2 regions of the Alteromonas sp. H02 genome follow, and region 1 is predicted to be linked to the other one. Evidence: predicted binding sites of a transcription regulator. Region 1 holds the regulator's gene; the other holds the start of a gene.
What was found. Region 1 encodes NrdR, which represses ribonucleotide reductase genes. Its sites were predicted from a motif close to AAACACNANATNTNGTGTTT; they were not measured.

Region 1 (15,766 bases):
GGAGTTCGTCAGTAGTGGCGACTTCGTTCAAAACCTCGCGCCGCTTAAGCGTATCAGCGAAACTCTCGGTGACGTGAAACACGAAATTCTTCAACATCCGATTGCAGAAGCGCATCCTTCCAAATTTTATACCCAACCGGGTACCAAAATGAATGAGTGGATCGTGCCGGAGAATCAGTACTTCGTGCTCGGCGATAACCGCGATAACAGCCGCGACAGCCGTTACTGGGGCTTCGTGCCGGATGAAAATCTGGTAGGTAAAGCCGTCGCTATCTGGATAAGCTTCGAATTTGATCGTGCACCTGACAGCTGGTTACCTTCATGGGTACCATCAGGCGTTCGCTTTAGCCGGGTAGGTGGCATTCAATAATGATCGGAATCGATCGCTATGCCAGATTATCACAGCGTCTTGGCTACCAGTTTAGTAATGTTGAGTTACTTCAGCAGGCGCTGACTCACCGCAGTGCAGCTAAGCAACACAATGAACGCCTGGAGTTTCTGGGCGACGCTGTACTGGGTATGGTAGTGGCACAGGCGCTGTTTAAGCGCTTTCCAACCGTGCCTGAGGGCAAACTAACCCGTATGCGTTCAACGCTGGTGAAAGGCGATACGCTGGCCGAGCTTGGCCGTGAGGCCGACGTTGGTGAATTATTAAAGCTGGGGCCGGGTGAACTTAAAAGTGGCGGTCATCGGCGCAGTTCGATTATTGCAGATGCCATGGAGGCCATCCTCGGTGCCATCTATCTTGAAGCCGGCCTGGATACCACAGCAGAAGTCATTTTGCGTTTGTGGCAAAGCCGCATCGATAAGCTCGATCCCAACGAACACCCTAAAGACGCTAAAACCCGTCTGCAGGAGTTTTTGCAGTCCCGTAAGTTACCGTTACCGGTTTATGAAGTGGTGGATATCAGCGGCAAGGATCATGACCAGACCTTTGTGGTACACTGCCAGATAGAATCGCTGGGCAAGCCAATGAAAGGTACCGGGACCAGTCGGCGGAAAGCCGAACAACAAGCCGCACGGAACGCGCTGGAGAAATTAGACAATGACTGACCAGCAGTTGCCAGATATCCCTGAACCTAAAACCCGCTGCGGCCTGGTGGCCATAGTTGGCCGGCCTAATGTAGGCAAATCCACGTTGTTAAACCGGTTACTCGGGCAGAAAGTAAGCATTACCTCCCGTAAGCCACAAACCACGCGTCATCGGATTTTAGGTATCGATACCGAAGCGGATTGTCAGACCGTGTATGTGGACACGCCGGGCTTACATAGCGAAGAAAAGCGCGCTATCAACCGCTTAATGAACCGCGCTGCGACCAGTTCGCTGGGCGAGGTGAGTCTTATCCTGTTTGTGGTGGAAGGTACCCGCTGGACCAGCGATGATGAGTTGGTGCTGAGCCGCGTGCAGCAATCCGGACTGCCGGCTATTCTGGTGGTAAACAAACAAGACAAAGTGGCCGAGCCTGAGGCCTTGATTGCCCATTTACAGGTGTTGGCGCAAAAGCATCAGTTTGATGAAATTATTCCGCTGAGTGCAAAGCAGGGAAAACAGGTTGAGGTGCTGCGTGAGTTAGTTCGTCAGCGCCAGCCGGCCAGCGAGTTTTACTTCCCTGAAGACTATATTACCGACCGTTCAAGCCGCTTTATGGCTGCCGAAATCATTCGCGAAAAACTGATGCGTTACACTGGTGATGAACTGCCCTATTCAACTACGGTTGAGATTGAGCAGTTTAAGCTGGGTGAAAACGGCGTTTACCGGATTAACGGCCTGATCCTGGTTGAGCGCGAAACCCAAAAACGCATGGTGATCGGAAAAGGCGGTAAACACTTAAAAACCATAGGTGAACAGGCGCGACTGGATATGGAGCGGTTATTCGATAATAAGGTTTTCCTGGAACTGTGGGTGAAAGTGAAATCCGGTTGGGCCGACGATGAACGGGCGCTGCGTTCGTTAGGCTATGGTGAAGATTAATTAGGCAGGTGGTGAGTATGAGTATCGCAGATATGCGTCGTCAGTACAGTCAGGGGCATTTAACCGATAATGATTTAACTGACCATCCGGTAGACTTGTTTAAACAGTGGTTGGGTGCGGCTATTGATGCGGGGATCCCGGATCCTACCGCCATGACTGTAGCTACCGTAGATGCAGAAGGCCAGCCGTCTCAACGCATTGTATTACTGAAAGACTACGACCACGAGGGGTTTGTGTTTTATACCAATCTGGGTAGTCGCAAGGCCAAAGATCTGAGTAACAACCCACGTATTTCGTTGCATTTCCCCTGGTTTTTCATGGAGCGTCAGGTGCGCATTTGTGGTACCGCCCAAAAACTCACAACAGCACAAAACGCCAAATACTTTTTATCCCGGCCGAAAGATTCACAACTGGCGGCCTGGGCCTCCCAGCAGAGCCAGCCAATCTCCAGCCGGGAGTTGCTGATGACACAGTTTCATCAGATGAAAGAAAAGTTTGCTAAAAAGGAAATCCCGCTGCCAGATTTTTGGGGTGGCTTCAAGGTGATCCCCCATCAAATCGAATTCTGGCAGGGCGGTGAAGACCGTCTGCATGACCGTTTCGAGTATACTAAACAGGCTGATAACCGCTGGCTAACCCAGCGCTTAATGCCCTAGTTTGACGGTTATCCATGATTGATTCACACTGCCATCTGGATCTTCCTGAGTTTGAACCAGACTGGCAGGAAGTGTTGAGCAGTGCCTTTAAAAATGGTGTTGAGAGAATTTTAATCCCTGGCACAACTGTATCAGGCTGGCAGCGCCAGCAACGGATGGCGGCCGATAATGCCCAACTGGATGTGGCGTTTGGCCTGCATCCTTATTTCTTTCCCGATGATCCAGAGCGTGCGCTTGCCGCTTTAGGCAAACAACTACAAACAACCACGATAAAGCCTATAGCAATTGGTGAAATTGGTATCGATGGTTCCATCGATACGCCGCTAAAGGCCCAGCAGGCTTTATTTGAAGCGCAGCTTGAGGTGGCCAGCGAACAGTCTATGCCGATCATCTTACATCATCGCCGCTCTCACCATTTATTGTTGGAGTCTATAAAACGCAGCGGCTTTACTCAGGGGGGCGTTATCCATGCGTTTTCCGGTAGTGAACAGGTCGCCATGCAATACATTGATGCGGGATTTAAACTGGGGATTGGCGGTACCATTACTTATCCACGGGCACAGAAAACCCGGCAAACCGTGGCCAGTATTTCATTACAGCATTTATTGCTGGAGACGGATTCGCCGGATATGCCCATGTCCGGCAGGCAGGGGGCGCGCAATGAGCCGCAGTTTATTGGTGAGGTAGTTGCTGCTCTGGCTGATTTACATGGCACAGCACCTGAGGTGGTGACAGAGCAGACGACGGCCAATTACTTCGCCTTGTTTGGCTCCCGTACCCAGTGTAAATAACCAAGTACCTGACTATTCTCTTTTACCGGCACGAAGAAGCTGGTCCGAAGAGGCTCTTCCCGCATCAGTTGTGGCAATAACGTGTTAACACCTTGTTGTGCGATACGTTCGCCGGAGGCTGAATATACTGCGGCGCGAAGAATAGAGTCGTCCTTGGCCATACTGGCCAGCACACGGTTAATTTCAGCCTGGTTTAGCGTGGCCACCGCCGGGCGGATAAGCCTTTCGTAGTGACGCCCCAGAGCATCCTCGGCTGGCGACAACTGACCCATCTGGCTGGTTACGGCAACCATTACTGCGATAAACAAACCGGTTATCAGTAAGGTCATCAGAATAAGCTGGTGGGCGGTTGAGAACGTAATACGGCGCAATGCAAAGCCTTTTTTAAGATTAAAAATGTGCAACTTAGTCTAACTATGCATTTCCCAAACGCGGCGTATCCGTTAGGATCGGACTATTAGCCAACTCAAGTAATGAGAACTCGCCCTTTGGAATTAACAACGCTTAGTACAGAACAATTGACCAGCGCAGCCTTTCTTGCAGCTACGTTGGCAGAATATCAGAATCTTCGCTGGGATCAATCGTACACCGGACTCGCTGTTGAGGCGCACAAACAATCTGTTCAGCAACTTATCGTTAGCGGTCAGTCATTAACGCTGGAACAGCTCGCCATGATAGCCCGGCACATGGCACCCGCAGTGAAGCTTGGTAGCTTCAGACTGCACCCTCACAGTGCCCTGATTGGCGGCACTGCAATGAGCTTTGATGTTGAATCGGTCGATGCTTCTGCGCAGACGCTGCATGATCTGCTCGATGGCGCCGCAAAGGCGTGTCATTGTGAGGTGGCATTGCGTGGCAACACACCGCAGTTAACTCAGCCGGGGCTGTTGGTGATGGATATGGATTCCACTGTTATCCAAATTGAGTGTATTGATGAAATCGCCAAGCTTGCGGGCCTTGGTGAACAAGTTGCCGCGGTCACCGAAAAAGCCATGCGTGGTGAGCTCGATTTTGCTGAAAGCCTGCGCTCCCGGGTAGACTGCCTGGATGGTGTGGAAGTGAGTCAGCTTAAACAGATCCGCGACAGCATTCCGTTAATGCCTGGTCTGCAAAACTTACTGCAAGTGCTGCAACAGCATGGCTGGAAAATTGCCATTGCCTCCGGTGGCTTTACCTACTTTGCCGGTTATCTGGAAAATCGTCTGGGCCTTGATGCATCGCGAGCTAATGTGCTCGAAGCCGAGGATGGCAAACTCACCGGCCGGGTAGTGGGAGGTATTGTCGATGCCCAGGTCAAGGCTGAAACGGTCGAGGAACTCGCCCGCCGCTGGGATATCCCGATGACCCAGACGGTTGCTATGGGGGATGGTGCTAACGACCTCAAAATGATGGGGGTGGCGGCATTAGGTGTGGCTTTTGAAGCCAAACCGGTAGTCAATGCCCAGGCCGACGTGGCAATTCGTTACTCCGGTCTGGACGCGCTGTTAACCTATTTACAATAGGGTTAAACGGTCTAGCTCTTCAGTAGCGCCTTGATGCCGCCTGGCTCAATGGCGTGCTGACTGGGTGTTTTATGATTTTCGGCAATGCGATGCTCGTCGAACCCAAACCGCAATAGTACCTGGTCTGTGATGTCCACCGCGTGCACGCAGGCACTGATACTCCACAAGCGTTCTTCGAGCTCTTTGGCCCGGTGTATCGCGTAAACCCCAATGTAATTGATTTCCGACTGTAGCATTTCCAGATCGGGCTTACCTGTTACCGTTACCGTAATTGCCATAGCAATAAACTGACCTGTGGTCAGCGCATTTTCTATAAACTGCTGGCGCGACTCCTCGGAGCTGAAGCGGTGCTCGTAGCGCGCGTCGATGGCATCGGCCGGCTCTTTCTCTGCGGGCCGGAAGGCGACAAACAGCTCTCTGGTCACCGGTGAATGTTCGGTTTTTACCTGTTTTATGGATTGTTGTATGAAAGGCGTATCCAATGCGCGGTCGCGGAAGAATACTTCGAGGTTCATTTTGCGCTGTTCAGCAAAATGACCAAAAAGGGTTTTCAGTCGAGGGTTAGCGGCATTGCCTAAAACTCCTACCTGCGGTAAATAACGCCCGCCGACTTTGGACAGGACAAAAGCCAGGGTAGAAGGGGTTTTGGCATTAATACAGCGCAATGCATGGCCAATGCCCGGGATTTCTTCCTCATCAGGATAGGTTTTCAGTGAGGATTTGTTGCTCTTTATCAGTTCTGCAAAAAAGCGGCGTGCAGGCAATCCATCTTCACCGGCCACCGACCGTAAGTGCAGCACATTTTTGTCTCCACTGATATGAACTACCCGGTAGTGCAAATTACTGACATCAAACTTGCTGGTCAGCTCCTGCAATTTGGGCAGGCTAACCAGCACCCGCATATTCAAATCGCCGTGATACTCGCCGTCGATTTCTATGCGCATGCCGTTAATTGAGATATCTTCACTGATGCCACTAATGGTTTGCCCTCTGGCCAGTACCTGTACTGCGGTACGTAACAGATACCGGGTTTCCATGCGCTGTTCCTGGAACTTATAGCGAAAAGCCTTAATTTCTCCGGGCGGGCGATTGCGGGCATGACCAAATAATTTCAACGCCTTAAGCTGAGCGCGGTCAATTTTAACCTGGCTAAACTGTAACTGCTCGTGGTCGGAGGTAATATCGGTTATCTGTACTGCGTAGGCCAGATTTTGTAACCTTGCCATCAGCCGGGGAGCCGGTTTGGCATTCTGACGCTTTACTTTGGTGCCTACATCATCGGGCAGTGACAGCGGCGCGTAAGCATCTTTAGGGGAGACTTTTACGATACCGACTTTAAATACCCGCCAGCTTACTTTTCTGGCACCAAAGCCAATAAATAACTCACTCAGAGCCGGGTGGCGGGCCAGCTCGTCACTGGAAGCGGAATAAAAATAGATTTTGCCGTTCTGAATATGGTTAAAGCTGTAAACATATAGCGCCGGGGCTTCATGTTTACTCTGGATCAATTGTTTTAATCGGTCTGCGGTGAGCAGATAACCGAGGCGTAACTCGTCTTCTTCGTCGTTCCAATAGCTAAGAATATGGCGGTTTAAATCGTTGGCCATGGCATACCGTGCGCGCGCCCGGCCTTCCTTAACTTCGATAAACACCGGCAGCGTAGGACAACTGGGCGAGAAGTATTGCTCGCAGGACTTATTGATAATGGCGTCTATGGTGTTATCCATATTCACCTTGTAACGCCGCTTATTGCCATGAATAAACTTGTCGATGAACTGGTCAAAATGACCGTTAGGGGCGTCCTGCAGGCGTTTCATCTGCAGAAACTGGTATTCTTTTTTGCGGGAAATACTGACTACCTGATATTTGATAGCCATTTTTTTATCCAGCGAGTATTCGGATTCAAGGCCCCGGAAATACACACCGATTTTTTCACCGGGCTTAAAGAGTTGCTCTTTGGAGAGCTTTATTTTCATACCCTTGGTGGATATGTCGACGCTGGTTGCCCGCAGGCTGTTGTTGGTTTCGGTGAACACTTCCAGCGCCACAGCAAAATTCATTCGCTCTTCGTTACGCTTTGCATAGCTCAGCAGGTTGATATTAGGTACATCAAACTGCGAAACACTGTTGTTGGTTTTTTCCGGTAATTCGACGTCTTGTTCATTACGGGCTTCTGCCTTCTCGCGAATGACCCGAAAATTGTTTTCAGTGGCCAGCACCGCTTCATAAACACCAAAACAGTATAAGCCGAACATCCGCACCTGTTGTTCGAAGACCTCAATGGCCACGTCGCCCAGGTAATGCTTGATGCCGTCATATTCGTAGAGCCGGCACTCGCCGTCCACCTGACCGCGCAAATCGATAGCTCGCATGCAGGGGCGCGCCAGACGTTTTACTTCCATTTTTATCAAAAAACGCTTTTCTTTAGGAACATGGGAAGCAACCTGCTGGAGCACCTGATTAAACTCGGGTTCTTTCACCATAGGTTTTAGCTGTTCTATTATCTGCGCGTACTGCGATAAATCCTGATTCATGCGAGGTTTTGCTGTGTCCCTGACGGCTTTTTAGTATATTAACAACTTATCGGCAAAATAACTGACTACATTAACGTGGAGGTAATTCTGCTGTTCCCTAAGTGATGCGTACTGTAAACAGATGCACATCCTTGTTAACGAAATCATAATACTTATATTTGCAGAAACCAATTGATTTATGGCGAAACGAAAAACAGCTTTTGTATGCTCTGATTGCGGGGCGGAATTTCCGCGCTGGCAGGGGCAGTGCAGCGAGTGTAAAGCATGGAACACTATCTCCGAATTTGTCGTCAGTCCGGCAAAATCCACAGCGAAAGGCAGCTTTGCCGGCTATGCGGGCCAGACGCACAGTCAAATCCAGACACTGAATGAGATTAACGTAGAAGATTTACCCCGTTTCAGCTCCGGGTTGAAAGAGCTCGACCGGGTGCTGGGCGGCGGTATTGTGCCCGGCTCAGCCATTTTAATCGGTGGTTCGCCGGGCGCCGGCAAAAGTACGCTGTTGCTGCAGGTTATGTGTCAACAAGCAGCATCCAAGCCTGCTTTGTATGTAACCGGTGAAGAATCGTTGCAACAGGTCGCCATGCGCGCCAGACGTCTTGGCTTACCCGATGATAAGCTCATGATGCTGGCAGAAACCAATGTTGAAATGATTTGCGACCTGGCATTAAAGCAAAAACCGCAGATCATGGTGATCGATTCCATCCAGGTGATGCATGTCTCTGATGTTCAGTCAGCACCGGGCAGCGTGTCGCAGGTAAGGGAAAGCGCTGCCTATCTGACCCGCTTTGCCAAGCAGTATCACATTGCCATGTTTATTGTTGGCCATGTTACCAAAGACGGCAGTCTGGCCGGGCCGAAGGTCCTTGAGCATTGTATTGACTGCTCGATGATGCTCGAAGGTGAGAGTGACGGCAGGTTCAGAACGCTGCGCAGTCATAAAAACCGTTTTGGTGCGGTGAATGAACTGGGCGTATTTGGTATGACAGACAAAGGGGTGAAAGAAGTCGGTAACCCCTCAGCCATATTCCTTAGTCGCAGCGACAGTCAGGCCCCCGGCTCTGTGGTGATGGTCATATGGGAAGGCACCCGGCCGTTACTGGTTGAGATCCAGGCTCTGGTTGATTACTCGCAGCTCAATAACCCACGCCGCGTGACCGTGGGACTCGAGCAAAACCGGTTAGCCATGTTGTTAGCGGTGATGCATCGTCACGGCAATGTGCAGATGAATGATCAGGATGTGTTTGTTAACGTGGTGGGCGGCGTGAAAGTGAGTGAAACAGCTGCCGACCTGGCCTTACTAGTAGCCATGATATCCAGTTTCCGTAACCGCGCTCTTCCCCGGGAACTGATAGTCTTTGGTGAAGTAGGGCTGGCTGGCGAAATTCGCCCGGTGCCAAATGGCAGTGAGCGTTTGAGTGAGGCGGTTAAACATGGCTTTAAGCGGGCTATTGTGCCAAAGGCTAACGCGCCGAAAAATAAAATAGCGGGCTTAACTGTTATCCCGGTAACCAAGCTGAGTGATGCGCTGGAGGCGCTCGACGCTTAGACGGAAGGCATCGACGCGGTGATCTTGTCGACCAGGGTTTCAAGCTCAGTGGCGTCAAGATCGTCCTGACCGCTATTCAACAGTAACAAACGCCGCAGTAAGCCTAAATCGTCAACCGAAATATGCGTAATGCGGAGTCCCGCTTCGCCTGACTCGCTGTTGTCCGGTGTCTGACCGAGGCGGATTATTTCGCCGCTAAGGGATATCGCCGGACTGTCTTCATTCGCTTTAAAGTTTAGCCCGACCTTGTCTGCAGCAGGCAGATTCACCCCTGCTGGCAGACGCGCTACCCGCAGCCCCTGCAACGATACATCCACCACTTCTACCGGTATAGCGACACCCTGTCCGGTAATAAGCTGCCCTGACAAATGAATGCCAACCCGTTGAAAATGGCGTTTTTCTTGTTGCATGGGAGAACTGATTCCTCTGCTGATATACTGGCTATGCACCTTTATTTTAGTGTAGTGCATAGCCGGAGGTTTGACCGATTTACTTACTGATACGCTTGTATTTCAGTCGGTGTGGTTCAACCACGTCCTGACCAAAGTTGGCTTTTAACCAGTTTTCATAGTCGTTGTAGTTACCTTCATAGAAGTTAATTTTGCCTTCGTCCCGGTAATCAAGTATGTGGGTAGCAACACGGTCGAGGAACCAACGGTCGTGCGAGATAACCATGGCGCAGCCCGGGAACTCAAGCAGAGCGTTTTCCAGTGCGCGAAGGGTTTCTACATCTAAATCGTTGGTGGGCTCATCGAGCAGCAATACGTTGCCGCCCGCTTTTAAGAGCTTGGCCAGATGCACCCGGTTGCGTTCACCACCGGATAAATCCTTGATGAATTTTTGCTGGTCGGTGCCTTTGAAGTTAAAGCGGCTGCAATAGGCGCGGCTGTTCAGCTCAAAATTGCCAATGCGCACGATGTCCTGGCCGTCAGACAACTCCTGCCACACAGTGTTGTTGCCATCCATGTGGTCACGGAACTGCTCAACACTGGCGATTTTTACCGTATCACCAATGGTGATTGAACCCGAGTCGGGTTGTTCTTTATCGGTAAGCATTCTGAACAGGGTTGATTTACCAGCACCGTTAGGGCCGATAATGCCAACGATAGCCCCCTTAGGTACGGTAAACGTCATGTCGTCGATAAGGACGCGATCACCGTATGATTTTTTCAGGTGCTCGACTTCGATAACCTTATCACCCAAACGCTCACCCGGCGGGATGAACAGCTCATTGGTTTCGTTACGTTTCTGGTAATCACCGCTTGAAAGTTCTTCAAACCGTGACATACGTGCCTTGCTTTTAGCCTGACGACCTTTGGGGTTAGTACGTACCCACTCAAGTTCCTGTTTAATAGACTTCTGACGGGCGTTCTCAGTGCGCTCTTCCTGCTCAAGGCGGGCCTCTTTTTGCTCCAGCCAGCTGGAGTAGTTACCTTCCCACGGAATACCGTGACCACGGTCGAGTTCCAAAATCCAGCCTGCTACGTTATCGAGGAAATACCGGTCGTGGGTAATCGCCACTACGGTGCCTTCATAGTCGTGGAGGAAGCGTTCTAACCAGGCCACAGATTCGGCATCCAGGTGGTTAGTCGGTTCGTCGAGTAGCAGCATGTCGGGCTTTTCCAGCAGCAGGCGGCACAGTGCTACACGGCGGCGTTCTCCACCAGACAGCTTGCTGACGTCGGCATCCCATGGCGGCAAACGCAGTGCATCGGCGGCGCGTTCCAGTGCGTTTTCAAGATTGTGACCGTCTTTGGTCTGAATAATGGCTTCCAGCTCGCCTTGTTCTTTCGCGAGGGCATCAAAGTCGGCATCCGGATCGGCGTAAGCGGCATACACTTCGTCGAGGCGTTTTAGTGCATGGGCAACATCTGCCACGGCTTCTTCAATATTGCCGCGCACATCTTTGGTTTCGTCCAGTTGGGGTTCCTGGGGCAGGTAACCAATATTAATGCCGGGCTGGGCACGGGCTTCACCTTCAATCTCGGTGTCAACGCCGGCCATAATGCGCAGCAGTGTGGATTTACCGGCGCCGTTTAAGCCCAGTACGCCAATTTTTGCGCCGGGGAAAAAACTCAGTGAAATGTCTTTTAGAATCTGACGATTGGGTGGCACAATCTTGCCCACCCGGTGCATGGTATATACGTATTGTGACATGCTTGGTCCTGGCTTTTTAGAAAGTCGCTATTGTAATCAAAGACGCAGCCACTTGGTAGGCGTCTGCGGCTTATAGGTTAGTACAAAGTGGTATTTTTTAAATCACGTGTGAGCCAACCGGTGTTTTTTTTTGTAAACTACCTCAATCGGAAACAGGTTTAATGTCCGGCAGGCTTGATTGCCGCTATTCATCCGCTGTCGGGTATGCCTAGAATTAATGAAGGATTTTTCATGCCAGCACAACCTCAATCGCTGTCTTTGGCTCAACTTGCTGAGCAGGTTGGTGGCGATGTCCACGGCGACGGCTCAGTCATGCTTTGTGGCGTCAGCACCCTGAGCAGTGCAACATCTTCCCAAATTTCATTTTTAACCAACGGTAAGTATCGTTCTCAACTGCAGTCGACTGAAGCAGGGGCCGTTATTTTGCATCCCAACGAAGCGGAAAACTGTCCGCTGCCCGGCTTATTGCATAACAACCCTCATGCCGCCTTCGCCCGCATAGCACAAATATTTGATACTACACCGGGTGTGGCGGTAGGCCAGCACAAAACAGCCGTAGTGGCCGACTCAGCCAGGCTGGGCGACAACGTAGCCCTCGGACCTTATTGCGTTATCGAAGATGACGTAGTGTTGGGCGACAATGTGGTGATTGGCGCACACACGGTGATCAGCCGTGGCTCGCATATTGGCAACGGTTCGGTAATTCATCCTAATGTTACGGTGTACCATGGCGCTCGTATCGGTCAGCGGGTACGTATTCACAGTCAGACAGTGATTGGTGCCGACGGCTTTGGCTATGCCAACGATGCAGGGACCTGGTTACCCATACCGCAAACCGGCTCGGTCGTAATTGGTGATGACAGCCAGATTGGCGCCTCAAGTACCATCGACCGCGGTGCCCTGGACGATACCATTATCGGCAAGAACGTGATTATTGATAATCAGGTACAAATCGGCCATAACTGTATTATTGGCGACCACAGCTGTATTTGTGGTGCGACCGGCATCGCCGGCAGTGCGACCATTGGCAAATATGTCATTATTGCCGGTGGTTGCGGCATAGGTGGTCACTTGACTATCTGCGATAAGGTGCAAATCACCGGTTACACCATGGTCATCAGCGACATTAAAGAGCCTGGCGTTTATTCATCCGGTCAACCAGCGATGACCAATCGCGAATGGCGCAAAAATGCGGTGCGTAACCGCCAGTTAGAGCAACTTTTTGACCGTGTAAAACAGCTGGAAAAAAACGGCTGACGTTTGCTATCCAATGGCCTGTCATACTTTCTTTGCATGACGGGCCAGCGCGTCTGAGCAGGCCGCACCCGCTTAGTGTAACCCGCCGTTGACAGCCACTTTGTGCTATTACTGTTCGGATTTGTCATAAATCAGCCACAAAGCAGTATACATAGCACGTAAAATGACTAGAATATGCGTCTCTGATTTTACGCGACCCCAAAACGCAGTAAGGAGCCTTCATGTTACCGCGCCAAATGAACATTGCCGATTTTGATCCGGAATTAGCCGCAGCGATTGATAAAGAGAATCAACGCCAGGAACACCACATCGAGCTAATTGCCTCTGAAAACTATTGCAGCCCTCGAGTAATGGAGGCCCAGGGGTCGCAGTTAACCAATAAATACGCTGAGGGTTATCCTGGTAAGCGTTACTACGGTGGTTGTGAGCACGTAGACATTGTTGAAGACCTAGCCATTGAGCGTGCCAAGCAACTGTTTGGTGCTGAATACGCCAACGTTCAGCCGCACTCTGGTTCGCAGGCAAACTCTGCCGTCTTTATGGCGTTGCTTAACGCTGGTGATACCGTACTGGGTATGAGCCTGTCTGAAGGCGGCCACTTAACCCACGGCGCCAGCGTAAACTTCTCTGGTAAAACCTACAATGCAGTGCAGTACGGTTTAAACGAAGAAACCGGCGAAATTGACTATGAACAGGTTGAAGCGCTGGCTGAAGAGCACAAGCCAAAAATGATCATTGGTGGCTTTTCTGCTTACTCTGGCATTGTTGACTGGCAACGTTTCCGTGCCATTGCCGATAAAGTAGGTGCCTTCCTATTGGTCGATATGGCTCACGTAGCGGGTCTTGTTGCTGCAGGGGTATATCCTAACCCGCTGCCACATGCTCACGTAGTGACTACCACAACGCATAAAACCTTAGCAGGTCCACGCGGTGGTCTGATCCTGTCTGCCTGTGGTGATGAAACCATTTATAAAAAGCTTAACAGCTCAGTCTTCCCGGGTAACCAGGGCGGCCCGCTGTGCCACGTTATTGCTGCGAAAGCCGTTGCTTTCAAAGAAGCTCTTCAGCCAGACTTTAAAGCTTATCAACAGCAAGTCGTTACCAATGCCAAAGCCATGGTAAGCGTGATGCAGGAGCGCGGTTATAAAATCGTTTCTAACGGTACTGATAACCACCTGTTCCTGTTAGATCTGATTGATAAAGATATTACTGGTAAAGATGCCGATGCAGCCCTTGGTCGTGCTAACATTACCGTCAACAAGAACTCGGTACCGAATGACCCACGTTCACCGTTTGTGACCAGTGGTCTGCGTATCGGTACACCAGCGATTACCCGCCGTGGTTTTGGTGAAATCGAAGCCAAACAGGTAGCCAGCTGGATTTGTGACGTGCTGGATAATATGGGCGACGAGAGTGTGGTTGAACGCGTTCAGCAAGAAGTGGTTGAGCTGTGCTCACGCTTCCCGGTATACGCCTAATCCAGGGAATAACGGCTCAGTAGTTACTGGCTGAGCCGGTTACTAAGCAGGAGCGTTTATGCATTGTCCCTTTTGTTCTGCCGAAGAAACCAAGGTTATTGATTCCAGGTTAGTCGCTGAAGGACATCAGGTGCGCCGGCGCCGGGAATGCGCTGAATGCCATGAACGCTTTACCACCTTTGAGAGCGCCGAGCTGGTAATGCCGCGAGTCATCAAACGCGACGGTACCCGGGAGCCTTTCAACGAAGACAAACTGCGTGCAGGTTTACAACGGGCACTGGAAAAGCGCCCGGTAAGCACTGAAAAAATCGAGCAGTGTGTATTGCAACTCAAATCAACATTGCGGGCAACCGGCGAGCGGGAAGTCGAAAGCGAATTGTTAGGCAATCTTATTATGGATGCCTTAAAGGAGCTGGATAAAGTGGCTTACGTGCGTTTTGCCTCGGTGTATCGTTCTTTTGAAGATATTAAAGAGTTTGGTGAAGAGATAGCCAGACTGGGGGATTAAATCCCATGCAACGCCTCAATCCCAGCCCTGCCCCTGATGAATACTGGATGGCAAAAGCCATTCAACTGGCGGCAAAAGGGCGCTATACCACCTCTCCCAATCCTCGTGTTGGCTGCGTTATCGTTAAAGATGAAATCTGCATTGGCCAGGGATATCACATTCAGGCTGGCACGCCGCATGCCGAAGTGCATGCGCTGGTTGCCGCAGGTGACAACGCCCGTGACGCTACTGCCTATGTTACCCTCGAACCCTGTAGTCATACTGGCCGTACGCCGCCGTGCGCTGATGCGCTGATTAAAGCCGGGGTCGCAAGGGTAGTAGTGGGGATGACCGATCCTAATCCGCAGGTAAGTGGCAGTGGCATTGAACGAATCAAAGCCGCCGGTATTGCAGTGACCCAAGATGTTTGCACAGAGCAGGCCAGGGCACTTAATCCGGGATTTATTAAGCGAATGCAACAAAACTTGCCCTGGGTAAGAGTTAAATTAGGTGTCAGCCTGGACGGTAAAATAGCGCTGGCTAACGGTGCGAGCAAGTGGATCACCGGGGCTGCGGCGCGACGAGATGTACAGCGACTGCGGGCGCAGAGCTGCGCGATCATTACCGGCAGTGGTACGGTGATTGCCGATAACCCGAGTATGCTGGTGCGCCCTGAGCAGGCTGACCTCGACAATTATCCGCTTTCCACAGTACGACAACCGTTGCGGGTGGTGATTGATTCGCAGGAAAGACTCACGCCAAACTGGCTGATGTTTAACGATGGCCACCCGGTATTGCTGGTGAACCAGCATTTTCGGGCGGGGTTTAGTCAGGACGTTGAGCAGTGTCAGTTACCGTTATCCGCAGCAGGAAAGATTGATTTACATCTGCTGCTCGCTGAACTGGCTGAGCGCAGCATTAATGAAGTGTTAGTAGAATCCGGTGCCGGCCTGGCCGGGGCCTTTATGGCCAATGGACTGGTGGATGAGTTGATCGTTTACCAGGCGCCTAAACTGCTTGGCGACAAAGGCGTATCGATGCTCACTCTGCCGGATTATGATCAGGTAAGTGAGACGCCGGACTTGAAATTAACCCACATCAGACATATAGCAGAAGACATCCGGTTGACCTACCAATTGGCCGTCGACAAGTCATCATAAAGAACACGAGAAGACATTATGTTCACTGGAATTATTGAAGCGCTCGGAACCATCGATTCCATGGTCGACCAGGGCGAATCCATTCGTCTTAAAGTTGGCGTGGGTAAGCTGGATATGTCCGACGTGGCACTGGGAGACAGCATTGCTACCAATGGCGTTTGTCTTACTGTTGTTGATTACAGTCCGCATCATTACAGTGCGGACGTTTCTGCCGAGACTATCC
Region 2 (15,766 bases), 1.0 Mb from region 1:
TATGCGGTGGAATGTTAGTTGCCATCCCTACGGCAATACCTGAAGACCCGTTTACCAGCAGATTAGGAATTTTGGTGGGTAACACATCCGGAATGTGCTCGGTGCCATCATAGTTTGGCACGAAATCCACGGTTTCTTTGTCTAAATCAGCAAGCAGTTCGTGGGCAATTTTTGCCATCCGCACTTCGGTGTAACGCATTGCGGCGGCGGAGTCGCCGTCGACCGAACCAAAGTTACCCTGTCCGTCAACCAGCATGTAGCGCAAGGAGAAAGGCTGCGCCATCCGAACGATGGTATCGTATACGGCAGAATCACCATGGGGGTGATATTTACCGATGACGTCACCCACTACACGGGCAGACTTTTTATAAGGTTTGTTAAAGTCATTCTTCAACTCATTCATGGCAAACAGTACACGGCGGTGTACCGGTTTTAAGCCATCACGTACGTCGGGCAGCGCGCGCCCAACGATAACGCTCATCGCATAATCCAGATACGACGTTTTGAGCTCTTCCTCTATATTAACGGGGAGAATTTCTTTGGCGTTATCAGTCATAAACTGCTTGGTCCCTTGTTATAAGTTTGTCGCAATCCTGCAGATACCTGACGATCCTGCGTCCGGATCCCCTTGGATCACGCATTGGGGGTCTTCTAATTAACCAATGAGTTTATCACCCAAATCAGCATTTATGTAGTGATTAATGCATCCTTACCTTCACTTATATCCTAAGCGTTTAATTTTTGCGCGATTGCTAAACCCGGCGGCAAATAAGCCATGTGCAGATTGCCGATTTGCGGTAATGTAAAGCGGATTTTTAACTTCAGGTAAGATGAAAACTCAAGCTCATGATAGAAACACAGCAAAATGTAGATCAAACGGAAATCGACAAGTTTTCTGAAATCGCTGCCCACTGGTGGGACCCACAAGGCCAGTTTAAACCTTTGCATGCCATCAACCCGCTACGCCTTTCCTTTATAGAAGAAAAATGCGAGGGCGTTTTTGGTAAGCAGATCCTCGATGTCGGCTGCGGCGGCGGCATTCTTGCTGAGTCGCTGGCTGTACGAGGGGCCGAGGTTACCGGTATCGATATGGCCAGTGCCTCACTGGAAATTGCTCAGCTACATAGTCTGGAAACAGGTGTTAAAGTCGATTATCGCTGCGTGAGTGTTGAAACCCTGGCGGCCGAACAGCCGGAATCTTTCGACGTAGTAACCTGTATGGAGATGCTTGAGCACGTGCCCGACCCGGCTTCAGTGATCAGTGCCTGTGCCAAGCTGGTTAAGCCTGGCGGCAAAGTGTTCTTTTCCACCTTAAATCGCAATTTGAAAGCCTATCTGATGGGCATTGTGGCTGCCGAGTACGTATTACAGTGGGTACCTAAGGGTACGCACCAGTATCAGCGTTTCCTAAAACCGTCTGAGCTGATAAAAATTGCCGATCAGGCGGGCCTGTTTACCCGATCTGCCACCGGCTTACATTTTGATCCCTTCAATCAGGCATTCGTATTATCGGATCGAAACGTTGACGTCAACTACATTTTGCAATGTGAAAAATCTTGACGACACACAAGATATAGTGTCCATATTTATAACCGAACACTATATATCGCATATTTATAAAAATTAAATATTCGGAATAAATTGTTTTAAGCGATCGCAAAAAAAATCTAAAGTGCTTGCATTCAGTCAAATCTTGCTTTGTTCAAACTTAAAAGGTTAGTCAATACTAACCTTTTACCAGCCTTGATTTGATCGCTGAATTAAGCACCAGATATTGGGTTGCATTAAAGGCAAAACCTCACTATCTTGTGGTTATCTGATAGCAGTCTTGTTTAAAAAACCGACTGATGCAGGTATTTTTCAGGCGGATTAAACATTCACGGATCGAAGCGATCGCTGATGGATCCCTTCGAAATTAATAATTTAAAACAAATTGGGCATGCAAACTTGCCCCGCAAATAGCGCTAACTGACAAACGGCCACTAAAATGAATAACAATTTATCTGTCACCAAACGTAATGGTGAAAAAGAGCCCATTGATCTGGAGAAAATTCACAAAGTTATTACCTGGGCAGCAAAAGGACTCAACAATGTCTCGGTATCACAGGTAGAAATTAAAGCCCACATTCAGTTTTACGACGGTATCAAAACCGCCGAGATCCATGAAACCCTCATTAAATCAGCGGCAGATCTGATCTCAACTGATGCACCGGATTACCAGTATCTGGCGGCTCGTCTGGCGATTTTCCACCTACGTAAAAAGGCGTTTGGTGAATTTGAGCCACCTAAGTTGTTTAATCATGTGGCCCGTATGGTTGATATGGGTAAGTATGATACTCACCTGTTAGAAGACTACACGCCGGAAGAATTCGCCGAGATGGATAGCTATATCGATCACTGGCGTGACATGAGCTTCAGCTATGCGGCCGTTAAACAGCTGGAAGGTAAATACCTGGTGCAGAACCGTGTAACGGGTGAGATCTACGAAAGCGCTCAGTTCCTGTATATTCTGGTAGCGGCCTGTTTGTTTGCCAACTACCCGAAAGAAACCCGTTTGCAATACGTTCGTCGTTTTTACGATGCAACGTCTACGTTCAAACTATCTTTGCCTACTCCTATCATGTCGGGCGTGCGTACCCCTACCCGTCAGTTCAGCTCTTGTGTATTAATTGAAACCGGCGACAGCCTTGATTCAATTAACGCCACAGCCAGTGCCATTGTTAAGTACGTCAGTCAGCGTGCCGGTATCGGTGTTAATGCTGGTCGTATCCGTGCACTGGGCAGCCCTATCCGCGGCGGTGAAGCGTTCCACACAGGTTGTATCCCTTTTTACAAGTACTTCCAAACGGCGGTTAAGAGCTGCTCTCAGGGCGGCGTCCGTGGTGGTGCAGCAACGCTGTTCTATCCGTTGTGGCATATGGAAGTTGAATCACTGCTGGTACTGAAAAATAACCGTGGTGTAGAAGAAAACCGTGTACGTCACCTCGACTACGGCGTGCAGTTTAACAAGCTGATGTATCAGCGCATGATGAAAGATGACTACATCACGCTGTTCAGCCCGTCAGACGTACCCGGCCTGTACGATGCATTCTTCGCCGACCAGCCTAAGTTTGAAGAACTGTACGTTAAGTACGAGCAGGACGAGTCAATCCGCAAAAAACGCATTAAAGCCATGGAACTGTTTGGCTTGTTTATGCAGGAACGTGCCAGCACTGGCCGTATTTATCTGCAAAACGTGGATCACTGTAATACCCACAGCCCGTTCGATCCAAAAGTGGCACCGGTTCGTCAGAGCAACCTGTGTCTGGAAATCGCGTTACCTACCAAGCCACTTGAGCATGTTAACGACGAAAACGGTGAAATCGCCCTGTGTACACTTTCTGCGTTTAACTTAGGTGCGATTAAGTCACTGGATGAGTTTGAAGAATTATCAGACCTGGCAGTACGTGCGCTGGACAGTCTGCTGGATTATCAGGACTACCCGGTACCTGCTGCTTACAACGCCACCATGAACCGCCGTACCCTGGGTATAGGGGTAATTAACTTTGCTTATTACCTGGCGAAGAACGGCGTTAAATATTCTGATTTCAGTGCTAACAGCCTGGTACATAAAACCTTTGAAGCCATGCAGTATCACCTGCTTAAAGCCTCAAACAATCTGGCTAAAGAAAAAGGCGCATGTCCTAAGTTTAACGAAACCACCTATTCTCAGGGTGTGCTGCCGATTGATACTTACAAGAAAGATCTGGATGCTATCTGTAATGAGCCATTACATTTAGATTGGGAAGGTCTGCGTAAGGATATCGTTGAGCACGGCCTGCGTAACTCAACACTGTCGGCACTGATGCCGTCAGAAACCTCGTCGCAAATTTCAAATGCCACCAATGGTATTGAGCCACCACGCGGCCATATCAGCGTTAAGTCCAGTAAAGACGGCGTGCTTAAGCAGGTTGTACCGGAATATGAACGTTTGAAAGACCAGTACGAATTGCTGTGGGATATCCCGTCTAATGATGGTTACCTGCAGTTGTGCGGTATCATGCAGAAGTTTGTCGACCAGACGATTTCAGCCAATACCAGCTATAACCCATCTATGTATGAGAACAGCAAGGTACCTATGCGTTTATTGCTGAAAGACCTGCTGACCGCATACAAACTGGGCGTGAAAACACTGTATTACCATAACACCCGTGATGGTGCTGCCGATGCGCCGGTTGAAACAACCAGTGCTGCAGCAGCGAAACCTGCCGCTCAGGAAGTCGTGATTGAAGAAGACGACGATTGCGCCGGCGGTGCTTGTAAAATATAACAATTGTTCATTTGCCCGGCGCCAGCCGGGCTTCTTATTGCGCTAGTGAAGTGATAATAAAATATGAAATACACCACGTTTAATCAGCAAAATGTGAATCAGCTCGACGAGCCGATGTTTTTTGGTAATCCGGTTAACGTAGCCCGTTACGACCAACAAAAACACTCGATTTTTGAAAAGCTCATCGAAAAACAAATTAGTTTTTTCTGGCGTCCGGAAGAAGTGGATGTCACCCGTGACCGGGTCGACTTTCAAAAACTGACCGAGCCGGAAAAGCACATTTTTATTTCTAACCTGAAATATCAGACGCTGCTTGATTCAGTGCAGGGCCGCAGCCCGAATATCGCATTCCTGCCGATTATCTCGTTGCCAGAACTGGAAACCTGGGTAGAGACATGGTCTTTCTTTGAAACCATCCACTCTCGCTCTTACACGCATATTCTGCGTAACCTGTTTACCGATCCGAGCAGTATCTTTGAAGATATCGTGGTGAACGACGAAATTAAGCGTCGTGCAACGGATATCTCCAAATATTACGACGACCTGATTTATGCCACACAGCTTTGGCAAACTCAGGGCGAAGGCATGTATACCAATGAAGGACAGCCCTACCCGGTTAACATGCGCGAGCTGAAGAAAAAACTCTACCTGTGCATGAACTCGGTTAATGCACTGGAAGCAATTCGTTTCTACGTATCCTTTGCGTGTACTTTCGCATTTGCAGAGCGTGAGCTGATGGAGGGTAACTCCAAGATCATCCGCCTGATTGCCCGCGATGAAAACCTGCACCTGACCTCCACTCAGCATATTCTGAATCTGTGGGCTAAAGGCAAAGACGACCCGGAGATGGCGGAAATCGCCGAGGAATGTGCCGATGAAGCAAAAGAAATCTTTATGAAAGCGGTAGAGCAGGAAAAGCAATGGGCAGAGTACCTGTTCCAGCACGGCTCTATGATTGGCCTGAATAAAGAAATTCTGTGTCAGTATGTAGAATACATTGCTAACCAGCGTATGGCGGTTATCGGCATGGGTCAGCCCTATGACGTTACCTCTAACCCGCTGCCATGGATGAATAACTACCTGATTTCCGACAATGTTCAGGTGGCACCACAGGAATCAGAGATCAGCTCATACCTGGTAGGTCAGATTGATTCAGCCGTTAGCGAAGACGACTTTGCCGATTTCGAACTTTAAATAACCGGCAATGACCGACCGCGACAACACCTACCGTATCGACATTGTCGATACGGTAACGGTGACCGCACCCCCCGATAAAACGCTGCTGGAAAGCCTTGAATCTCAAAAGATTGACGTGCAATACCATTGCCGCGAGGGATTTTGCGGTGCCTGCCGCACCACGTTACTGGAAGGCGAAGTGGAATACACTACTGATCCCCTCGCCTTTATCGACGACGATGAAATCCTGCCCTGTTGCTGCAAACCAAAAAACCATTTAAAAATTAAACTGGGTTTCTAGAGCCTAGCCATTGAGTAACGTTAAGGCTATTTCCGGCTGCTGGTTGGCCTGACTCAGCAATGACTGACTGGCTTACTGAATGATTTGATTTCTTGCCAGACTGGCCGTTTCGCTGGCGTAGTTTGTATCCCTTATTTGTGATTGTGCTGCCCGAGTGTTTTCGGCATGAATCGACAGATTTCGTAAATTGGATTGCATGGCATTCTGCACAGCACCATAACCTGCGCGCTTTTCACCAATATCATCTATTGCGCCAGACAGCGCATTTAAAGCAACTTCTGCCTGCTGTTGGCTACTTAACGATAAGCCGGTGAGCCCCAAATCGGCCGCTGTAGCCGGTGTTTTGGCAATTTCATGGTAATCCTGCGGGCCATTAATTGCTGCAGACGTAGTAATTTTAACGTCTTCTTCCGGGTTTTCATCAGCCAGTTCAGCCTCCTGAATGGCAGCACTGGCCACACCGCCTAACCGATCCCAGGATATTCGGCCCTTATAAGAACTCCCTGAGCTCTGCCCTGAGACCGCCAGAATAATATCCTGATTGGTGGTGCCGGTTAACGTAATCACCTCTACATCCGTCTCGCCGGTGAAAATACGCCCGTCGTTATCCAGATCTCCGTCGCCACTATAAGTGACGGTGGTTCCCACAGCGTTAGCCCCGTTGATATTACTCGCGTCATAGCTGGCTCCGGCATCAAATCCATTGCCGGTAGTCAAAAAAGCCGTATCAATATTACTTAAATCAAGGCCGAGATCCTGCCAGTTAAAATCTGCCAGCGGATCTCCGACCGCCGGTACTTCTACTCCCGCTAAATGCTCACCGCTGGTGGTGAAAAGATGAATATCATCATCCAGGCTATAGGAATCGAAGGTAAAGCGGATATTTTCAGAGTCTGCCGGAATAAAGTAAAAATCGTTGCCGCTACCACTGAAAGGCAGGTTATTAATTATCTGCTGACCGGAACCCAGCGTCACATTGTCTGGAGAGTTATCTGCAAATAATAATGTGGCGGGCGATAATAACGGATGACGACCAAACGCTTCCGTCTCGTAGGCAATACGATCAATCTCGCTTTTTAATTGCTGAAACTCTTTGTCTAATGCCAGGCGATCGCTATCGGAGTGAATGCCATTTTGTGCCTGCACGGCAAGTTGACGCATGCGCTGAGCAGCTGTATTTACTTCGTCTAACGCCCTTCTGCAATCTGCGCATAGCTAATACCATCATTGAGATTACGCACCACCTGACGGCTTGATATCACATCACTTTGCAGCCGATCAGCTATTTGTAATCCGGCTGCGTCATCGGCAGCGCTGTTGATGCGAAAACCTGAGGAAAGGCGTTCGAAAGACTGGTCCAGCCGGTTTGTTACCGAGAACAACTGACGCTGAATATTAAGCGCTGACTGATTGTGACCAACAACTAAAGACATCTTCCATGAATACTTCTCGACTTCCTGATATCCGTATCGGCCTACTGTCTTTATACTTTAGTCTTAATTTACGTTAACTTATTGATTAATAGACAAAGGTGACAAGACACAAGTACTCAATCAAGTTTCATTCAGCGTTAAGCGTGCGCTGTGTTTTAAAGCTGGATAGATTTTCAATATTCTTAATTGAAGCATAACCACACTAACTGCCCCAATGCATATCACTCAATCAGCATACTGGCTTCCTATGACACTGGTTACGCGGCAGAACGACAGGTATTAGCGCATAGTAAAACCATTCAGACGACAGCTTTTTTAACCCAAATCACCATGGCGACACCACCAATAACGGCCAGTGAGCTTAAGATGATTCTCAGCGTGACCGTTTCATCTAAGAACAACCATCCGGCAAAGACTGCCAGCACCGGCACAGATAATTGTAATGTTGCAGCTTTAATCGCCGCTATGTGCACCAAAATGCTATACCACAAGGCATAGCCTAATGCCGAGGCAATCGCGCCTGAGGCAACGGCGTAAGCCATACCTTCAGCATGGAACTCACCGCCCGGCCAGAATATCACCAGCAATACTAACGCCAGTGGCGTGGAACGGATAAAATTACCTGCTGTAGCTTCTATGGGAAATTTAGCGCCCTTACCCTTTAACGAATAAACACCCCATGCGATTCCCGCCGCCAGCATCATCAGTGCGCTGGAAAGCTGCGGTACTGCCGCATTAGGCAGCAGGAGCAGTATGAGTCCAACCAGGGCGAGCAGAAAGCCGCCCCATTGCAGTGTACTCATCCTTTCGCCTTTAAACAGGCCCCAACTGATCATGGTGACCTGCACCGCACCGAAAAGTAACAAAGCACCGGCCCCGGTGGTCATGCTGATATAGGCGAACGAAAAGCCGGCAGCATACACAAACAGCGCAATAGCAGAGGTCATATTGCCTTCTTTTAACGGTTTATGGTTACGCATAACCACTAATAGCGTTAACATCAGCGCGCCACTGGTTAAACGCCAGAAGGTGAAGGATGCCGGGTCGATATCGGTTTCCACCAGTGCCATGCGGCACAGCAAGGAATTCGCGGCAAAGGCCGTCATTGCCAGCGCAGCCAGTAAAACCAGTTTAATCAGTGCCATAGAATGTCCTGCTCCGCATTTTTAATCATAGTTGCATATTGTTAACTAAATTCAATACCACTTTGCGCCTATTCTGCGCCGGGCTGATTTAATGTTTATTGCAATCCAGGCCCGGTAACAATCAAAAAAATACCCGCTCACTGGCGGGTATTTCAATTAGCTGCGGTGTCAGAAGTTAATTAAAGCTTTAAGCCTAATCGTTCTGCCACCTCAATATAGGTTTCTACCACTGAGCCTAAGCCCTGGCGAAAACGGTCTTTGTCCATCTTCTTGCGGGTTTCTTTATCCCACAGACGGCAACCGTCTGGTGTAAATTCATCACCCAGTACAATGTTTCCGGCACTGTCCACACCAAATTCCAGTTTATAATCCACTAACATCATACCGCCCTGGTCGAACAATGCTTTCAGTACATCGTTGACGGCAAATGTCAGTGCTTTCATTCGGGCTACCTGAGCGGCAGTGGCCCAGCCAAATGACTCAATATGGTAATCATTCACCATTGGATCATGCAGCGCGTCATTCTTAAGGAAGAACTCAAACACCGGTGGATTGAGTAACTGACCTTCTTCCACACCCAGACGGCGAACCAGAGAACCTGCGGCTACATTACGCACAACGCACTCTACCGGGATCATATCCAGCTTTTTAACCAGTGACTCGGTGTCAGATAGCAGTGATTCTACCTGCGTAGCAATACCGGCTTCTTCCAGCTTGGTCATGATAAAGTGGTTAAACTTATTATTGACCTCGCCTTTACGATCTAACTGTTCGATTTTTTCACCATCGAAAGCCGAAGTATCGTTGCGAAACAATAAAATTAACTTGTCACTGTCGTCTGTGTGATAAACAGTTTTCGCTTTACCGCGATAAAGCTCGTCGCGTTTTTCCATTATAGGTCTCGTATTAAATGTCTAAGCCGTCTTCGGTCATTACCTGTTCAAAAGGTTTGAACAGATCAGCAACCTGTTTGGCATCAAATGGTGTGCTTTCATTATCCATAAAGGTGATAGACGTTTTAGGGCCTAATTTTGTCACCTTCAGGCGATAGTCTTCATAATCCAGCAACTGTGCATCGTCTGATGAAAACAGGTCACGCCACCAACTCACCTGCTCGTCAGTATACTGCACAAAAATCAATCCGTTCGACTTATCTAAATCTTTTACGTTGAAACCCAGTTTGCGCAATACCAACTGGATACGTGGCCAGGCAATGTCGTAGTTAGCATCTAACACGAAAGCCGGGTTACCGTCGTCATCAAAGCCCATTTCCATATCCAGACCCTGGCGGATCTGGGCAATGCGGCGATTGGTTTCAAGCTGATTAAGGTATTCGTAATGGCTGATAACCCGGTTTAACACCATAACTTCGTCGCGGCGTTTTTCCATGGCGTTTAAATCTTCTACAGACTTATCGCCACGTTCATAATCTACCAGGGCTACACTCAGCTGCGCAGTTCGACCATGAGGCTTTAACTCAACGTCAAACTTATAGCGACCTTTGCCAGCCACTTCACTTTCATCAGACGACCAGTCAAACCAGCCGCCATTGCCTTCTTCGGTACTGGCCGGCGCAACATTCATCCAGCCGGTCATCAGTTCACCCTGTTCCGGGCTGAAGTTTTCTACGCTGATACCACGTTCTTCCAGGTAGCCGATCAGCGAGTTCCAGATTGTCTTATCCAGTGTTTCGTTATCTCTTACCTGGTCGAGCAACACGGTTGCACCTTTAGAGCCCTCTTCAACATGGGAGCCCTGTACTAACGGGATCACCAGCGCCGGAGGCACTACCTCAAGGTTACGTCCTACCAAAGTGGTATCGGCAGACTGTTGTAATGCCGGAATATTATAATCGCTGGTAAAATCCGGCGCATCCAGATCGGTCGGCACTTGCAACTGTGTGCGTTCTTTTGATTTTAAGTATTCGTAACTGCCGGAGGCTGTTACGCGTTCTTGTTGAGAAGCACAAGCAGTAAGAACAAGGCTGGCAATACCGCTGACCAAAGCCAGTTTTTTATTCATAGTTATCTCTTATTCTGAAATTAAAGCGTATTCATGTAACAACGCTTCGATGCTTTTTTGGCTCGCAAGTTCCGGTAAAACCATCGGTAAGCGTAAAAATGGGCTTTTCATCATGCCCATTTTATACAATGCCCACTTCGGGATCACCGGATTTGGTTCGATAAACAGTGCAGAGTGAAGCTTTTCAATGCTGGCATTAAGCTCGCGGCACCGGGCTTTATCACCAGCCAACGCGGCTTCACACATTTGCGCGATGGCCGCTGGCACTATATTGGCTGTAACCGAGATCACGCCGTGACCGCCTTCGCATAAAAATTCACATGAGCTGCCATCATCGCCGCTCAGCAACACAAAATCATCGTCTACCAACGCCTGTGTGGCTTTTAGCCGGGCAATATTGCCCGTGGCGTCTTTGAGGCCAACAATTTTAGGGTGTTTAGCCAGTACAGCTACAGTTTCAGGTAACATATCGGCAACCGTGCGGCCCGGAACGTTATACAGCAATACCGGTACGTCGGTGGCGTCGGCTACTGCCTCAAAATGAGCAATCATGCCCTTTTGCTGAGGCTTGTTGTAATAAGGAACAACACTCAGGAAGCCATCAATCCCCAGACCAGCCATCTGCTCGCTCAGAAAAATCGCTTCAGAGGTGGAGTTTGCCCCGCTTCCGGCAATAATTTTGGTTCTGCCCGCAGCGGCTTCTACCGTTTGTTTGACTACCTCAATATGTTCATCGAAAGGCAGCGTGGCGGATTCGCCAGTAGTGCCTACTGACACAATACCATGAGTGCCCTGTTGGATATGAAACTCAACCAATTCCCGCAGCGCAGGATAATCAATTTGGCCGTCATCAAACATTGGGGTGACAAGCGCAACGTAACTACCGGTAAACATATTCTCTCCACTTTTTGCGAGCGCACATGGTAATTGCCGCACTGGTTAAAAACAAGCATTTGAATACCCGGATCGCATATTATTACCAGAAAATGACGGTTTTTATTTTTGCTACCGTTGTTTTAAAACCGTTTAACTCTTACTGCAGGTTTTCAGGCTGGCAAAATCCTACCAGTGACCGATTCGACTTTGGCCACGGCTATGTTAGAATCTGCGCCCCTTAATATGAGTCAGGTCCATGAAACAACAGTTAATTGCGGTTATCTTAGGTACCGACCAGGTGGGTATTCTCAGTGATATTGCCACCCTGGTCAGCGAATCAGATTGCAATATTCTTGACAGCAGACATGCTATTTACGGTCAGGAATTTTCGTTAACAATGATCATCGAGGGCACCCATAACGCCATAACGCGGGTAGAACTCAGCATCCCTGAGATGTGCCAGCGCCGTGATCTGTTGTCGATTCTGAAACGTACTCGCGAACACACCAAACAAAATCTGACTCACCTTTACGATGTTGAATTTAATGGTGTGGATAACCCGGGGCAGATCCAGGCCATTACCCGCTTTTTCGCCGACCAGCACGTCTCTATCAGCGCCTTTCGTCAAACCACCAGTGTGGATGATGAAACCGGCCACAAGATGATGCGGTTTAAGCTGGTGGTAAATATCCCTGACGATGTTGCCATGCCGGAATTTCGCTACAACCTGAATTTGCTGTGTCAGGTGCTACACCTGACATCCAATATTATTGATAAACATAAGGGATAATAATATGAATACGCTTTCTGCCGGTGATGCAGCGCCGCTTTTTAGTCTGCCCGATCAGGACGGTAACCCGGTTTCTCTGGAATCACTCAAAGGCAAAAAAGTACTGGTTTACTTTTATCCGAAAGCCATGACCCCAGGCTGTACCGTTCAGGCCCAGGGCCTGCGTGACATTCAGAACGAACTGCAACAAAATAATGTCGTAGTGCTCGGTATCAGCCCCGACGCAGTGAAACGTCTGCCTAAGTTCATCGAAAAAGAACAGCTAAATTTTACGTTGCTATCCGATGAAGATCATACTGTTGCCGATGCGTTTGGCGTATGGGGCCCGAAAAAATTTATGGGTAAAGAATACGACGGCATCCATCGTATTACCTTCTTAATCGACGAAGAAGGTAATGTTGAGCAGGTCTTTAACAAGTTTAAAACCAAGGAACATCACCTGGTCATTCTTAATTATCTGAATAACGGCGAATAAAACCGCTTATTGGCAGGTCGCACGGCCTGCCATAACACTTTTTTAAGTTCAATCTTTACCTGCCATTTCAACGTATACTGTTCCTCTGCTCCCGCTTATTAAGGAAACACCATGTGTGATAATTCAACAGAACAGGATATTCAGCGTTTTACCGAGGAAGGCGGCAAGTTAAATCGCCGGCAGTTTAATCAGCTACTGGCACTGGGCACGTTAAGTACTGTATTACCTCAGTTTGCTGTGGCTGACGAAAGCATTGTGCAACAGGAAATAAGTGTGAAGACCCCGCACGGTAGCGCAGACTGTTTATTTACGGCACCAAAAACCGGGCGCCATCCGGCCGTGGTAATGTGGCCCGACATCAAGGGTCGCAGAGCAGCCTTTGATCTGATGGGACAGCGCCTGGCTGCACAGGGTTATGCAGTATTGGTGGTCAATCCTTTCTATCGGGATGTCAGCGGAGCGGCATTACCTGATGGGGTTGAATTTCCTTCTCAGGAGGCCTGGCAGATTCTCTCCCCTATGCGTGAAAAACTCACTCAGTCAGCGGTAGTCAGCGATGCCGAGGCATTCTTTGCTTTTCTTGATCAGCAGTCTGCGGTGGATACCAAACGTCAGGGCGCATTAATGGGTTATTGCATGAGCGGTTCGTTTACCATGTTTGCTGCCGCAGCCATGCCCAAGCGTATTGGCGCCATTGCCAGTTTCCATGGCGGCGGACTGGCAACAGATAAACCGGATAGCCCTCACCACACTATTATTGAGTCAGATGCACTTGCCCTGCACGCTATTGCAGAAAATGACAATGAGCGTTCACCGCAAATGCAACCCATGCTTAAAGAGGCATATCAGGCAGCCGGACTGACCGCGCATATTGAGGTCTACCCTGACACCCTGCATGGCTGGACGCCGCCGGACTCCAGAGTCTACAACGAAAAACAGGCCGAGCGCGCCTGGCAACAAACCCTGGCATTATTTAAACAGGCGCTTTGATTGAAACGCGGCCAGCAGACGCTGGCCGATACAAAACAGGATAGAAGACTTAAGCGTCTTCGCTGGCAGTTAGCTGTTCAGGCGAGGACGACCAGGCAGTAACCACCGCTTTCACCAGCGTTGCCAGTGGAATAGCAAAGAATACCCCCCAGAAGCCCCATAGACCACCAAAGAACAACACGGCGATAATGATGTATAAGGGATGCAGACTTACCGCTTCGGAGAATAAAATAGGCACCAGCAGGTTACCATCCAGCGCCTGAATAATGCCGTAGGCGATCATCAGGTACCAGAATTCCGGCGAAATGCCCCACTGAAACATTGCCACCACACCAACCGGGATGGTTACCACTGCAGCCCCAATATAGGGGATAAGGACTGAAAGGCCTACCAGTACCCCCAGCAACAAGGCGTACCGCAGATCCATAATCGCAAATGTCACGCATGACACCGCACCCACAATGATAATCTCAATCACTTTACCGCGAATGTAGTTGGCAATCTGTACATTCATCTCGTTACCCACCTGAGCAATCAAGCGACGCTCCTTGGGCAGAATACGGGAGATGCTGTCGGTGAAATACTGTTTGTCTTTCAGCATAAAAAACACCATCAGCGGCACCAGAATAAAGTAGATTAATAAGGCTGCCACACTGGTAATTGAGCCTATAGACGCCGATAACGCTTGCTCACCAAAATCTACCAGGCGCTGATTAGCCCCTTCCATCATTTCGTAGATATGCGAAAACTGAACATATTCTGGATATTTATCCGGTAGCGTCAGTAACCAGGACTGGGCGTTTTGCCAGATGGTCGGTAATTCCTGGGCCAGGCTGACACTTTGTTTGGTAACCACCGGGACCAGGCCAACGGCCAGCAACACCATGATCAATATAAAACACAACAACACCAGCCCTACCGAAGGTGAACGTCCCAGCCCCATGCGGTTTAACTGTGTTACCGGCCAGTCGAGCAGATAAGCGATCACCGCTGCCACAATAACCGGCATCAGCATGTCGCCCCACAGCAGCAACAATGCACTACTGATTAAAATAAGGATAAGCAGCATGGCTGCATCAGGGTCGGAAAACTTGCGTTTGTACCAGCGCCCAAAAACACTAAACATTCATCATTCCTTCACGCATTTTCGCCAACAGTATGGTTACTGCCCGACGCCAAAGCTAACTACCGGCACTCAACAATAAAGAGCGTTACTATACCGACAAACACTTGAATTGTAACGCATAGAACTTGCACCCAAACCCACCATGTGGTGTGATCAGACCATCTGCACCATTGCTGTTTTGCCTTGCCAGGCATGCAAGCAAGCAATGGCATTAAAAGGGTGTAATCTGAAATATATTATTAAATTCAGGGAACTGAATGCTGTCAGATTGTCGTATATATAGCAGTATCAGGCTTTATTTGAGGGAAAATGAGACAATTTTTTCGATCCGGTATCCTGGGTGTGTCGATGGGCATAGCTTCGGCTTTGTTGCCGGTTTCCTCTGTTGGCCAGTCAATCGGTAGCGATAAAAACACGCTGCCAGATATCGGCGTGGTAGCGTCAGAAGTCCTTACTCTGGATAAAGAAATGCTGGTTGGTGATGCCATTATGCGGCAAATGCGTGGCCAGGCTCCGGTCATTGACGATCCGGTTCTCACCGAATACATTCAGGATTTGGGTAACCGACTGGTACTACAGGCCGAAAACACCAAATTCCCCTTTGAGTTTTTTATTATCAACAACAGCGTAATGAATGCATTTGCTTTTTATGGCGGCCACGTTGGCGTGCATTCCGGCATTATTACCCGGGCTGATACAGAAAGTGAGGTAGCCTCCGTGCTCGCCCACGAGGTAACTCACGTTACCCAGCGCCATCTGGCCCGCAGAGCATTATCGCAACAGCGCAGTTCACCGTTACAGATTGCCTCTATGTTAGGCAGTATCCTGCTGGCCATGGCTAACCCGGAAGCCGGTATTGCCGCCATGCAAACCTCCTCGGCAATGGCCAGTCAGTTGAACATTGATTACACCCGCTCTAATGAGCAGGAAGCCGACCGCATTGGTATTGATATTTTGTATCAGGCCGGTTTCGACCCGAAAGCTGCCTCGACCTTTTTTGGTAAAATGGCCGAGGAGTACCGCACCAGTTCCAGACCACCCGAACGGTTACTCACCCACCCTCTAACCGAAAAACGGATTGCCGATGCCCGCAACCGCATGCGCCGCTATCCGGACGTGAGAC

Region 2: the regulator NrdR is predicted to act here: its motif matches at 1,763-1,782, upstream of nrdA (class 1a ribonucleoside-diphosphate reductase subunit alpha).

Annotation. Positions count from the first base shown of each region.
Region 1 covers NZ_CM185021.1:1,449,293-1,465,058, forward strand. The annotation lists gene lepB (signal peptidase I) at 1-370, shown strand, start outside; gene rnc (ribonuclease III) at 370-1,053, shown strand; gene era (GTPase Era) at 1,046-1,972, shown strand; gene pdxH (pyridoxamine 5'-phosphate oxidase) at 1,990-2,628, shown strand; gene AC566Q_RS06610 (TatD family hydrolase) at 2,643-3,419, shown strand; gene AC566Q_RS06615 (hypothetical protein) at 3,380-3,790, opposite strand; gene serB (phosphoserine phosphatase SerB) at 3,908-4,921, shown strand; gene AC566Q_RS06625 (PilZ domain-containing protein) at 4,933-7,455, opposite strand; gene radA (DNA repair protein RadA) at 7,634-9,004, shown strand; gene AC566Q_RS06635 (PilZ domain-containing protein) at 9,001-9,414, opposite strand; gene ettA (energy-dependent translational throttle protein EttA) at 9,494-11,161, opposite strand; gene lpxD (UDP-3-O-(3-hydroxymyristoyl)glucosamine N-acyltransferase) at 11,393-12,418, shown strand; gene glyA (serine hydroxymethyltransferase) at 12,640-13,896, shown strand; gene nrdR (transcriptional regulator NrdR) at 13,955-14,404, shown strand; gene ribD (bifunctional diaminohydroxyphosphoribosylaminopyrimidine deaminase/5-amino-6-(5-phosphoribosylamino)uracil reductase RibD) at 14,410-15,543, shown strand; gene AC566Q_RS06665 (riboflavin synthase) at 15,562-15,766, shown strand, end outside.
Region 2 covers NZ_CM185021.1:2,495,854-2,511,619, reverse strand. The annotation lists gene gyrA (DNA topoisomerase (ATP-hydrolyzing) subunit A) at 1-556, opposite strand, end outside; gene ubiG (bifunctional 2-polyprenyl-6-hydroxyphenol methylase/3-demethylubiquinol 3-O-methyltransferase UbiG) at 847-1,560, shown strand; gene nrdA (class 1a ribonucleoside-diphosphate reductase subunit alpha) at 1,988-4,309, shown strand; gene nrdB (class Ia ribonucleoside-diphosphate reductase subunit beta) at 4,373-5,503, shown strand; gene yfaE (class I ribonucleotide reductase maintenance protein YfaE) at 5,514-5,786, shown strand; gene AC566Q_RS11610 (flagellin) at 5,859-6,245, opposite strand; partial or broken gene AC566Q_RS11605 (flagellin N-terminal helical domain-containing protein) at 6,882-7,219, opposite strand; gene AC566Q_RS11600 (DMT family transporter) at 7,519-8,364, opposite strand; gene purC (phosphoribosylaminoimidazolesuccinocarboxamide synthase) at 8,544-9,257, opposite strand; gene bamC (NlpB/DapX family lipoprotein) at 9,271-10,386, opposite strand; gene dapA (4-hydroxy-tetrahydrodipicolinate synthase) at 10,396-11,280, opposite strand; gene AC566Q_RS11580 (glycine cleavage system transcriptional repressor) at 11,519-12,052, shown strand; gene bcp (thioredoxin-dependent thiol peroxidase) at 12,057-12,527, shown strand; gene AC566Q_RS11570 (dienelactone hydrolase family protein) at 12,639-13,517, shown strand; gene AC566Q_RS11565 (AI-2E family transporter) at 13,567-14,643, opposite strand; gene bepA (beta-barrel assembly-enhancing protease) at 14,953-15,766, shown strand, end outside.